Regions from separate parts of the Bacillus luti genome, predicted to be linked through region 1. Evidence: predicted binding sites of a transcription regulator. Region 1 holds the regulator's gene; each other region holds the start of a gene.
The links. Region 1 encodes Rex, which represses fermentation and respiration genes when NADH is low (regulators of the CRP and FNR family bind a similar motif). Its sites were predicted from a motif close to TTGTGAAATATTTCACAA; they were not measured.
Positions count from the first base shown of each region.

Region 2: the regulator Rex is predicted to act here: its motif matches at 2,163-2,180, upstream of adhE (bifunctional acetaldehyde-CoA/alcohol dehydrogenase).
Region 3: the regulator Rex is predicted to act here: its motif matches at 2,046-2,063, upstream of EUC40_RS01975 (L-lactate dehydrogenase).

Region 1 covers NZ_CP040336.1:4,860,289-4,864,581, reverse strand. Annotated here, with positions in the region: gene EUC40_RS24425 (ABC-F family ATP-binding cassette domain-containing protein) at 1-1,134, opposite strand, end outside; gene EUC40_RS24420 (redox-sensing transcriptional repressor Rex) at 1,322-1,951, shown strand; gene EUC40_RS24415 (YdiK family protein) at 1,981-2,169, opposite strand; gene EUC40_RS24410 (CPBP family intramembrane glutamic endopeptidase) at 2,166-2,915, opposite strand; gene groES (co-chaperone GroES) at 3,316-3,600, shown strand; gene groL (chaperonin GroEL) at 3,639-4,293, shown strand, end outside.
Region 2 covers NZ_CP040336.1:1,018,614-1,022,906, forward strand. Annotated here, with positions in the region: gene EUC40_RS05225 (O-acetylserine dependent cystathionine beta-synthase) at 57-980, shown strand; gene EUC40_RS05230 (bifunctional cystathionine gamma-lyase/homocysteine desulfhydrase) at 984-2,117, shown strand; gene adhE (bifunctional acetaldehyde-CoA/alcohol dehydrogenase) at 2,376-4,293, shown strand, end outside.
Region 3 covers NZ_CP040336.1:398,112-402,404, forward strand. Annotated here, with positions in the region: gene EUC40_RS01950 (DUF2178 domain-containing protein) at 1-32, shown strand, start outside; gene EUC40_RS01955 (MBL fold metallo-hydrolase) at 94-813, shown strand; gene EUC40_RS01960 (hypothetical protein) at 1,000-1,239, opposite strand; gene EUC40_RS01965 (hypothetical protein) at 1,462-1,647, shown strand; gene EUC40_RS01970 (spore coat protein) at 1,661-1,909, shown strand; gene EUC40_RS01975 (L-lactate dehydrogenase) at 2,155-3,105, shown strand; gene EUC40_RS01980 (PTS sugar transporter subunit IIC) at 3,128-4,141, shown strand; gene EUC40_RS01985 (phosphatase PAP2 family protein) at 4,208-4,293, opposite strand, start outside.

The sequences.
Region 1 (4,293 bases):
ATTCACAATGGACTTTAACAATGTGGATTTCCCAATTCCGTTTGGTCCAACTAAAGCAACGCTATCCCCGCGTGTTAAGCGCATAGTTACATGTTCAATGATCGGATCTGCATCATAGCCAATAGTTGCATCTTTTACTTGTAAAACATCATTCCCACTTTGTTTTTCGATGTCGAAGTGGAATGATGCTGACTTAGAATCACCTAATGGTCTTGTTAATAATTCCATTCGATCCAATTGTTTACGGCGGCTTTGTGCGCGCTTCGTCGTAGATGCACGAGCTATATTCTTTTGGACGAAGTCTTCAAGCTTAGCGATTTCATCTTGTTGTTTTTCGTAACGCTTCATTTCTTGCTCGTATAAAGCTGATTTTAAGTCTAAATATTTACTGTAGTTCCCAACAAATCGTCTGCTTTCTTTATTCGAAATTTCATATACTTGTGTAACGAGTTTGTCTAAGAAATAACGGTCATGTGAAACGATTAGTATCGCGCCAGGATAGCCTTGTAAATATTGTTCAAGCCATGTTAATGTTTCGATGTCTAAATGGTTTGTAGGCTCGTCCAAAATAAGTAAGTCTGGTTTCGTTAATAATAGTTTACCGAGAGCTAATCGTGTTTTTTGTCCACCGCTTAAAGTAGAGATTGTCGTCTGATGTGTTTCAACTGGGAAGCCAAGACCGCTTAAAATCGAGCGAATGTCTGCTTCGTACTGATAACCACCTTTGTCTTTATAGTCTAATTGCAATTGATCATAATCAGCTAATAATTTTTCGTATATAGCTGCGTTTGAAAAGTTTTCTTCTTTTCCCATCTCTTGCTCAAGCCTTCGAAGTTTTGTCTCCATTTGCTGCAAGTGCGTAAAGACGGTTAACATTTCATCCCAAATTGTTAACGACGTTTCTAATCCGGTATTTTGAGCTAAATATCCCATTGAGACATCTTTCGGTTTTATAATTTCACCGCCATCATGAGATAACTCCCCAGCAATTATTTTTAATAATGTAGATTTCCCGGCTCCATTTCGTCCGACTAATGCGATACGATCTTTCGTTTGCACTTCCAATTTTATGTTTGCAAGAATCGTTTCTGCACCGTATAATTTCGAAAGTCCATTTACTTGTAATAAAATCAATGTTTTCACCTCAAATAATTTCTTAACTTTGCCATGTTTATATTTCTCAATCATACTAAAAATAGTGTATAGTTTAAAATACAGAGAGAATACTTCTTCTTTCTATTATACAAGGAATTTAATGAGTGCTAAACTTCTGTATTTGATTAAAGTATATGAATCAAGATAGGAAGAGAGGAGAGGTTATATGGATCAGCAGAAAATTCCACAAGCCACTGCTAAGCGATTGCCTCTATACTATCGATTTATCCAAAACTTATCTCTTTCTGGTAAGCAACGTGTTTCATCAGCCGAATTGAGTGAAGCGGTAAAGGTTGATTCCGCAACGATTCGAAGAGATTTCTCGTATTTTGGAGCGTTAGGGAAAAAAGGATATGGATATAATGTAAATTATTTATTATCATTTTTCCGGGAAACACTCGATCAAGATGATATAACACGTGTAGCGCTTATTGGAGTAGGTAATTTAGGGACCGCTTTCTTACATTATAATTTCACGAAAAACAATAATACAAAGATTGAAATGGCATTTGATGTTAGTGAAGAGAAAGTTGGAACAGAAATCGGAGGCATTCCTGTATATCATTTAGATGAATTAGAAGAACGTTTATCAACTGATATACAAGTGGCGATATTAACAGTACCCGCTACAGTAGCGCAATCTGTAGCAGATAGATTGGCAGAAACAAACGTGCACGGTATTTTAAATTTTACACCAGCACGCTTAAATGTGTCAGAGAATATAAGAATTCATCATATTGATTTAGCTGTAGAGTTACAAACACTCGTTTACTTTTTGAAAAATTATCCACAATAAAACGCAGAGGAAGCGACCTCTGCGTTTTATTATTTCTTCTGTGTGAATTTAACTAATATAAGGCGAAGCGCCAAATTAAAATCAATTGTCGCCATAACTGCAAATAGTATTGTCCACATATTCCAGATTGTATCTGTTACGTTCGTAATGGCGAAACGTGTAAAGATACATCCGAGAAGGAAGTACAATGCAGCCATGAACAATGGTGAGTTTCTCATACTAAAAATCCTCCGATAAAGCCTTGCATTTTTTCAGCTTCTTTAATCATTTCTTGAATTTGCTCATTGCTTACTGCAATTTGAGCGAGTGCGACGAATGTATTCATCGCAACATGAGCTGCAATTGGAACGATAATACGTTTCGTTTTTACATATAAAAAGGCGAATACGAGTCCCATAGCAGTGTATACCAATAAGTGAGTAAAATCAAAATGAATCGCCGCAAATACAAGAGAACTAATGATAGCGGCAATAAAGAAGTTAAACTTCTTATAAAGTGTACCAAATAAAATTTTTCTAAATACGATTTCTTCTAAAATTGGTCCTATAATAGATACAACAATAAGGAACCAAGGTGTTGTTCTTGCGATGTCCATAAGCCTTGCTGTATTTTCAGATCCAGGTTTAATACCTAGTAAATACATTTCAATCATACCAGCGATACTTTGTGAGAAAAAGGCTAAGAAGAACCCGATGAAAATCCATCCAACTGTAGCTGGAACAGAAGAGCGCATCGTATCTAAATGCCTGTCGCGAATGTCTGTTCTAAGTAACCAAAGTACGATACATAATGCAATAAAGAAGCTAATGATTGCCCAGTGGCCAGTTATGAGCTGGAATTTCTCCTCTCTAGTAAATCCCCTGTTATCATAAAGTCCAGTTTTTAGGAGAAGTGGTAATCCAGCAATTGATGATAACTGCATTAAAATGTATGTAACGATAATCCACCAATATTGTTTCTTCAAATGGTTTAACCATCCTTTCTAACTCTAGTGTATGAGATAAGGCAGGATAACATGTAATATGCTACCTACGATATAAACTTTCATTTGAATTATGATTTTTTTGTAAATTTGTATTGGAAATTAAAGTAGAAGACAGGAAAAAGTTGTGTGTATAGCGAAAACAACTTAGGGTGTCTTTCATATTGTAACATACGAGGAGTAGAAACAACGATTCATATGATAAAGCTAGTAGAAGAAGGATTTTATATAGAAAAGTATATATAGTAATTTGCGAAAAAATTATGATTTTTTTACTTGCAAAAGAAATTGAGATTATTTATTATTATAAGTGTGTTAGCACTCGGGTGACTTGAGTGCTAATAAATAAAATTTACATAACACAATGAGGAGGTTATTGTTCATGCTAAAGCCATTAGGTGATCGCGTTGTAATTGAGCTTGTTCAAGCAGAAGAAAAAACAGCAAGTGGTATTGTATTACCAGACACTGCAAAGGAAAAACCACAAGAGGGTAAAGTTGTTGCAGCAGGTACTGGTCGAGTGCTTGAAAATGGTGAGCGTGTTGCTTTAGAGGTAGCAGCAGGTGATCTTATCATCTTCTCAAAATATGCAGGTACTGAAGTGAAATACGAAGGTAAAGAGTACTTGATTTTACGTGAAAGTGACATTTTAGCGGTTATCGGTTAATTATATAAATCTTAAACAATCCAAGGGGGTCAATTATTATGGCAAAAGATATTAAATTTAGTGAAGAAGCACGTCGTTCGATGCTTCGCGGTGTCGACACTCTTGCAAACGCAGTAAAAGTAACGCTTGGACCAAAAGGTCGTAACGTTGTACTTGAAAAAAAATTCGGTTCACCACTTATTACTAATGATGGTGTAACGATCGCAAAAGAAATCGAATTAGAAGATGCATTCGAAAACATGGGTGCAAAATTAGTAGCAGAAGTTGCTAGCAAAACAAACGATGTAGCTGGTGACGGAACAACAACTGCAACTGTATTAGCACAAGCTATGATTCGTGAAGGTCTTAAAAACGTAACAGCTGGCGCTAATCCAATGGGTCTTCGTAAAGGGATCGAAAAAGCTGTTACTGCTGCAATTGAAGAATTAAAAACGATTTCTAAACCAATCGAAGGTAAATCTTCAATCGCACAAGTAGCTGCTATTTCTGCTGCTGACGAAGAAGTAGGTGAATTAATTGCTGAAGCAATGGAGCGCGTTGGTAACGACGGCGTTATTACTTTAGAAGAATCTAAAGGATTCACAACAGAGCTAGATGTAGTAGAAGGTATGCAATTTGACCGTGGATATGCATCTCCTTACATGATTACTGATTCTGACAAAATGGAAGCAGTTCTTGATAACCCATACATCT
Region 2 (4,293 bases), 1.4 Mb from region 1:
TAAAGAAAATACATACAGTTGCCTTTTCTTTATTGGCAAATAAGGGGGAGAACACGATGAATGTATATCGTGGAGTTCATGAATTAATTGGTCATACACCAATTGTAGAAATTACTCGCTTTTCACTTCCTGAAGGGGTCCGTTTATTTGCAAAGCTTGAATTTTATAACCCAGGCGGAAGCGTTAAGGATCGTTTAGGAAGAGAATTAATCGAAGATGCGCTAGAAAAAGGGCTTGTTACCCAGGGCGGAACAATTATTGAACCGACAGCTGGAAATACTGGTATTGGACTGGCACTCGCAGCGTTACAACATGATTTACGCGTCATTGTTTGTGTACCAGAGAAATTTAGTATCGAAAAACAAGAATTGATGAAAGCACTAGGCGCAACGGTTGTGCATACACCGACTGAGCAAGGAATGACGGGTGCAATTGCAAAAGCAAAAGAATTAGTAAATGAAATACCGAATTCATACTCTCCAAGTCAGTTTGCGAATGAAGCAAACCCTCGTGCTTATTTCAAAACACTAGGTCCTGAACTTTGGTCGGCACTTAACGGAGAGATTAACATATTTGTTGCAGGAGCAGGAACTGGTGGTACATTCATGGGGACTGCATCTTATTTGAAAGAAAAAAATGTAGATATAAAAACCGTTATTGTGGAACCAGAAGGATCCATTTTAAATGGTGGTAAAGCTGGTTCTCATGAAACAGAAGGGATTGGCCTTGAATTCATTCCGCCATTTTTGAAAACATCTTATTTTGATGCAATTCATACAATCTCTGATCGAAATGCATTTTTACGAGTGAAGGAATTAGCGCAAAAAGAAGGACTGCTTGTTGGAAGCTCTTCAGGAGCAGCATTTCATGCGAGTTTACTTGAAGCAGAGAAAGCAGCGCCAGGTACAAATATTGTAACGATTTTTCCTGACAGTAGTGAGCGCTATTTAAGTAAAGACATATACAAAGGATGGGAATAAAAAATGAGAGCAAAGACAAAGTTAATTCATGGTATTCGCATAGGAGAACCTTCAACTGGATCTGTAAATGTACCGATTTATCAAACGAGTACGTACAAACAAGAAGCAGTTGGTAAGCATCAAGGATATGAATATTCACGTACAGGCAACCCAACACGTGCAGCTTTAGAAGAAATGATTGCTGTATTAGAAAACGGTCATGCTGGTTTTGCATTTGGTTCAGGAATGGCTGCTATTACAGCTACAATTATGTTGTTCTCAAAAGGTGACCACGTTATTTTAACAGATGATGTGTATGGTGGAACGTACCGCGTTATCACGAAAGTATTAAACCGCTTCGGTATTGAGCATACATTTGTAGATACAACAAACTTAGAGGAAGTTGCAGAAGCAATTCGTCCAAATACGAAAGCGGTTTATGTGGAAACACCAACGAACCCATTACTGAAAATTACTGATATTAAAAAAATATCTACTCTTGCGAAAGAGAACGATTTATTAACAATTATTGATAATACATTCATGACGCCATATTGGCAGTCGCCGATTTCTTTAGGAGCAGACATTGTACTTCACAGTGCAACAAAATATTTAGGAGGTCATAGTGACGTAGTTGCAGGTCTAGTAGTTGTAAATAGCCCGCAATTAGCAGAAGACCTTCACTTTGTACAAAACTCAACAGGAGGCATTCTTGGCCCGCAAGATAGCTTCTTACTACTACGTGGTTTAAAAACATTAGGAATTCGTATGGAAGAACATGAAACGAATTCACGCGCAATTGCTGAGTTTTTAAATAACCATCCAAAAGTAAATAAAGTATATTATCCAGGTCTTGAGTCACATCAAAACCATGGCTTAGCAACAGAACAAGCAAATGGATTTGGTGCCATTATCTCATTTGATGTAGATAGCGAAGAAACTTTAAATAAAGTACTTGAGAAATTACAATACTTTACACTGGCTGAAAGTTTAGGAGCAGTGGAAAGTTTAATTTCTATCCCATCTCAAATGACACATGCATCAATCCCAGCAGATCGTCGCAAAGAATTAGGTATTACAGATACATTAATTCGAATTTCTGTCGGTATTGAAGACGGCGAAGATTTAATTGAAGATTTAGCACAAGCGTTAGCATAAAAAAAATGCACTGCTAATATAGAGCAGTGCATTTTTTGAATTATTTTGTGAAAAATTTCACAAAATAGACATACACAAATGAAATGATTTCATGTATATTGAATTCATGAAGTGTTACTCACGAACAAACTTGTGAAAAGTTTCACAAACAATGAAGTTCATGTAGGAAAGCAACTCTATTTTTTTTGCGCTAATCGGGACTAATTATGACCTATAGGGTCTTATTTAGTCCAGGATAGCAGAATAGGAGGAATTTACATGGTAGTCAAAGAGAAAGTTGTAAATGAAATGCAGGAAGTAAAAGAGATGATTGATACGTTAGTGAATAACGGTCGGAAGGCTTTACAAGCATTAGAAAGTTTTACACAAGAGCAAATTGACAACATTGTTCATGAAATGGCATTAGCAGGTGTTGATCAACATATGCCACTTGCGAAGTTGGCTGTTGAAGAAACAGGTCGTGGTGTATACGAAGATAAATGCATTAAAAATATTTTTGCTACTGAATATATTTGGCATAGCATAAAGAAAGATAAAACAGTAGGGATTATTCACGAAGATCCTCATGAAGAAATAATAGAAATTGCGGAGCCCGTCGGTGTAGTAGCTGGGGTAACGCCAGTAACGAATCCAACATCGACAACAATGTTTAAAGCATTAATCGCGATAAAAACGAGAAATCCAATTATTTTCGCATTTCATCCTTCAGCACAAAACTGTTCTATTGCAGCGGCGAAAACAGTATATAATGCAGCGGTGAAGGCAGGGGCACCAAAACATTGTATTCAGTGGATTGAGAAACCTTCTGTCGAAGCAACAAAACAATTAATGAATCATGAAGGTGTTGCGCTTGTTTTGGCAACTGGAGGGGCTGGTATGGTGAAATCAGCATATTCTACTGGAAAACCAGCGCTAGGTGTAGGTCCTGGTAATGTACCATGTTATATAGAGAAATCAGCACATATAAAACGAGCTGTTAATGATTTAATTTTATCGAAAACATTTGATAACGGTATGATTTGTGCATCGGAACAAGCGATCATTGTCGATAAAGAAATCTATGATAGTGTGAAAGCAGAAATGATGGAGAACAGTTGTTACTTTGTAACAGAAGAAGAGAGAGAAAAATTAGAAAAACTTGTTATTAATGAAAATACATGTGCAGTAAATAGTGATATTGTTGGGAAATCGGCACAGTATATTGCTGAATTAGTAGGAATTACTGTACCTGCAGATACAAAAATGCTTGTAGCTGAAATACGAGGCATCGGAGCTGCGTATCCACTATCTCGTGAGAAGCTGAGCCCAGTATTAGCTTGTGTAAAAGCAAACTCATTAGAAGAAGGATTTACATATTGCGAAGAAATGTTGAATCTTGGTGGATTAGGCCATTCAGCAGTCATTCATTCGGCAAACAAAGAAGTGCAAAAACAATTTGGATTACGTATGAAAGCTTGCCGTCTTATTGTAAATGCACCTTCATCACAAGGTGGAATAGGGGATATATATAATGGATTTATTCCATCACTTACGCTTGGCTGTGGTTCCTACGGTAAAAACTCAGTTTCTCAAAACGTAACAGCGACGCATTTATTAAATATAAAAAGGTTGGCAAATAGAAAAAAGAATATGCAGTGGTTCAAATTACCACCAAAAATTTATTTTGAAAAACATGCGACAGCATATTTAGCAAATATGCCTAACATTTCACGTGCATTTATTGTAACGGATCCAGGAATGGTTGAGCACGGATATGTAGATACAGTCGCGCACTATTTACGTAAACATGCAAACGATGTGAAAGTTGAAGTTTTCTTTGAGGTCGAGCCAGATCCATCAGATGAAACTGTGTTTAAAGGTGCGGAAATGATGAGAAGTTTTCAGCCAGATGTAATTATCGCGCTTGGTGGTGGTTCAGCTATGGATGCAGCAAAAGGTATGTGGCTATTCTATGAGCATCCTGAAACAACATTTTATGGCATTAAACAGAAGTTTTTAGATATAAGAAAACGTACATGTAAATATCCGGGATTAGGAAGTAAGGCGCAGTTTGTTGCCATTCCAACAACATCTGGAACAGGATCAGAAGTGACACCATTTGCGGTTATTACAGATAAGAAAAATAATATAAAGTATCCACTCGCGGATTATGAGTTAACACCAGATGTAGCAATTG
Region 3 (4,293 bases), 740 kb from region 1:
TAACTATCGTAGTTTTGAAAAGAAAATATTAAATGGAAAAGGGCTGTATTACATATGTATGTGTAAACAGCTTTTTTTATGGAGGTAAAGAGGATGCAGTTAATAAGAGTAGGAACAGTTCATCAAATCGCGTTTTTCCCGCATCTATTTCCGATTAACTGTTATTTTATTGAAGAAGAAAGAGGATTAACTTTAATAGATGCGGCTTTGCCATTTTGTGCAAAGAAGATTTTAGAATTAGCTCGAAAAATAGGAAAGCCGATTACGAATATCGTTATTACACATGCGCATGATGATCATATAGGAGCGCTCGATGCTATAAAACAAGTGCTGCCGGATGTTCCGGTCTATGTTTCTAAAAGAGATGCTTGTTTACTTGAAGGAGATAAGGCACTGCAAGAGGGAGAACGAAACACACCAATAAAAGTGGGAGTGTCAAAACAGATAAATACAATCCCAGATATTCTTCTTCAAGAGGGAGATAAAATTGGTTCTCTTGTAGCGATTGCAGCTCCAGGTCATACGCCGGGATCAATGGCATTTTTAGATACGAGAAATGATGCACTCATTGTAGGAGACGCATTTCAAACGAGAGGAGGAGTAGCGGTTGCAGGACAAATAAAGTGGCTGTTTCCGTTTCCTGTGTTTGGCACTTGGGATGCAGAAGTCGCGTTAACAAGCGCCAAAAAGTTGCTGAAATATGAGCCGACTATATTGGCGACAGGGCATGGGAAAATGATGAAAGATCCATTCGTGCAAATGCAACGGGCGATTGAAGAAGCAAAGCGGAATTTAAGTAGAAAGAGCCTCTAAATCAGTAGAGGCTCTTTTTGTTAGATGATATTACTTTGTGGGTTTTAAGTATGTGTATATCGCTAATAGGAAACTGAAAAACATAAATATAAAAGGATCTTGGCTTTGGTTAGGGTTATAAGTTTCTTGGGTTTTTGTAAGAAATTCGTGGGTTTTCATGTTCAGTGCTCCTTTGTTATGTAGAGTTTATAAAAGGGTATTTTTAATTAAACTGATACTTACTAATAGAGTTGCACTAATAAATATTAAGAAAAACATAGTGTTGCGATTTTTATAATTGTTAAGTGCTATAAATAGAAAACAAATGAGAAATAATATGTGTAAAGGTATAGAAGTGAATAGTGGTTTTACAGTTAATACATCAATTACAAGTTTTACATATAAGAGTGCATACACAATAAAGAAGATACCTTTAAATTTTTGCATAAGCACACCTTCTTACTATGATTTGTTTGTTAAGTATGTAGGATCATAAGGGGATATTTTAAAGAAATGTATTTTTATGTAATTATAACATTTTTATGTTTTTATAAATAGATGCGATTGGTTTTAGTATGAAGGAAATGTAAGAAAGTTTTTTTTATGAATACGATTGAAAAAGAATCAAATAATAAATGGTGAATGAAAGAAGAAAGGTAGGAGTATTCTATGCAAAATTTAACAGAGCTTGAAGTAGAGAACTTACGTCATTTAATTGGTGGACACGCAACAGTTATTAACAAGTTAGAGCAGTATGCACAGGCTTGTACAGATCCACAGTTGAAACAAATGCTACAAAAGGATGCACAAGATGCAAGAAATACGAAACAACAATTAATGACTTTCTTAGGATAGGAGGAAGCGAAAGATGAATGAAAAAGATATGGTAAATGATTATTTAGCAGGATTAAATGCAAGTTTAACAAGTTATGCAAATTATATTTCTCAGTCTGATAATGAACAATTACATCAAACATTAATTCAAATTCGTAATCAAGATGAGATGCGCCAACGTAATATGTATGAGTACGCGAAGCAAAAGAGTTATTATAAGCCAGCAGCACCTGCGAATCCGATGATTGTGCAGCAATTGAAAAGTCAATTAAGTGCGGAATAATGGAGATGAAAAAAACGAGCGAATATGGATTCGCTCGTTTTATTTTGCATGTCAATAAATATATAATAAATATTTTTCCAGTTGTAACAAATATGACGAAAATGGAATATAACAATTCACAAAAAGGACAAATACTTTGTTCAATATTTCACAAAGTATCCATGGTTTCTATCGTCGTAATCTCTATAATTAAGAGTGTAAAGAAGAAAAGAAATAGATTATATGATCAATTAGGAGAGATTGCTATGAAAAGAAATACAAGAAAAATTGCAATTATCGGTACTGGATTAGTTGGATCAAGTTGTGCGTATTCCATTGTAAATCAAGGGATTTGCGAAGAGCTATTATTAATTGATATAAATCATGAACGTGCAGTTGGGGAAGCGATGGATTTATCACATTGCATTAACTTTACAAATACAAGAACAAAAGTATATGCAGGAAACTATGAAGACTGCAAAGATATGGACATTGTTATTATTACAGCAGGACCAGCACCAAAGCCTGGACAAAGTCGTTTAGATACTTTAGGAGCAAGTGCAAAGATTATGGAAAGCATTGTTGGCGGTGTCATGGAAAGTGGATTTGACGGTATTTTCTTAATCGCATCGAACCCAGTTGATATTATTACATATCAAGTGTGGAAATTATCAGGATTACCTAGAAATCGTGTAATTGGTACAGGTACATCATTAGATTCTTCTCGCTTAAGAACAATTTTATCTGAAATGTTACATGTAGATCCTCGTAGCATTCATGGGTATTCACTAGGAGAGCATGGGGATTCTCAAATGGTTGCTTGGTCACATGTAACTGTTGGAGGAAAGCCAGTTCTGCAAATTTTAGAAGAGAAAAAAGAACGTTTCGGTGAAATAGATTTAGATGAAATTGTTGAGAAGACTGCAAAAGCTGGATGGGAAATTTATAAACGAAAAGGTACTACTTATTACGGAATCGGAAATTCTCTAGCATATATTGCAAGCTCAATCTTTAATGATGATTACCGTGTAATTGCTGTATCAGCTATTTTAGATGGTGAGTACGGTGAATATGACATTTGTACAGGGGTGCCAGCTATTATTACTAGAGATGGTATGAAAGAAGTTGTACAACTAAATTTAACAGAGGATGAAGAATCTCGATTCGCAAAATCAAACGATATTTTACGTGAGTATATGAAAACAATTGGTTACTAACTTATAGGAGAAGGTGAAACAAATGAAGGAATATATAATGTCTCGTGTATTTAAAGCATCTGCTGGAATTGCGCAAGGTATTTTCGTATCCCTCGGAATTGGTTTACTGATCGAAAATATAGGAAGAATTGTTGATATCCCATTACTGATTACAATCGGAGTTGTTGCAAAATCACTTATGGCACCAGCCATTGGAGCCGGGATTGCTTTTATGCTCGGTGCAAACGGTCTTGTTATCTTCTCAGCGATGGTAGCTGGAGCGATTGGTGCCGGATCTATTTCAATTACTGAAGCTGGTTTAATCATTAAAACAGGTGAGCCAATTGGAGCGTTATTAACAGCAACTTTAGCTGTATATATTGGTAAACGTTTAAGCGGAAAAACTGCTTTAGATATGATGCTCGTTCCATTTGCAGCAATATTAGGTTCTGGTTTAGTCGGTATTTGGTTAGCACAAAATATTAGCCCGGTTTTAAATGCAGTTGGAGCATTTATTAAAGATAGTTCAGCTGGTAGCCCATTCATTGCTTCTATCGTCATTGCAGTAGTTTGGGGACTGTTACTTATCTCTCCAGCTTCATCAGCTGCATTAGCGATAGCGCTTAGCTTAGATGGCGTTGCAGGTGGTGCTGCTCTTGCCGGATGTGTTGCTCAGTTTATCGGATTCTCTGTCATCTCAGCAAAAGAAAATAATTTAGGCGGCATATTAGCTCAGGCCCTTTGTACTCCGAAAGTACAGTTGCCAAACATTACTAAAAATCCAATGATTCTCGTCCCAACTGTCGTCGCCAGCGCCATAGTTGGCCCAGTATCCGCATTAATTTTCCAGCTAGAAGCAGGGAAAGAAATTGCAGGTCTTGGATTAAGTTCTCTTATCGCACCAATTAATTTAATTTCCAGCCAAGGATGGGAAGTTGTCCCAGCGATGGTAATCACTTATATCATCATTCCAGTAGCTGTTTCTTATATACTTTACATCGCTCTTAAAAAAGCAGGTCGTATTCATTCTGGTGATATGACTGTACCGCAATCTTAAATTGAAAATCTCCTTAATAATAGATAAAAGCAGACTGAAGAAGCCACAGTCTGCTTTTTTGTTACGTTACATTTTATGATTTTGTTTTACTGGAACTCTTATTGGTTCTTTTGCTAACAATAGCTGAACACCGAAGTAAAGTACGCTTGCCA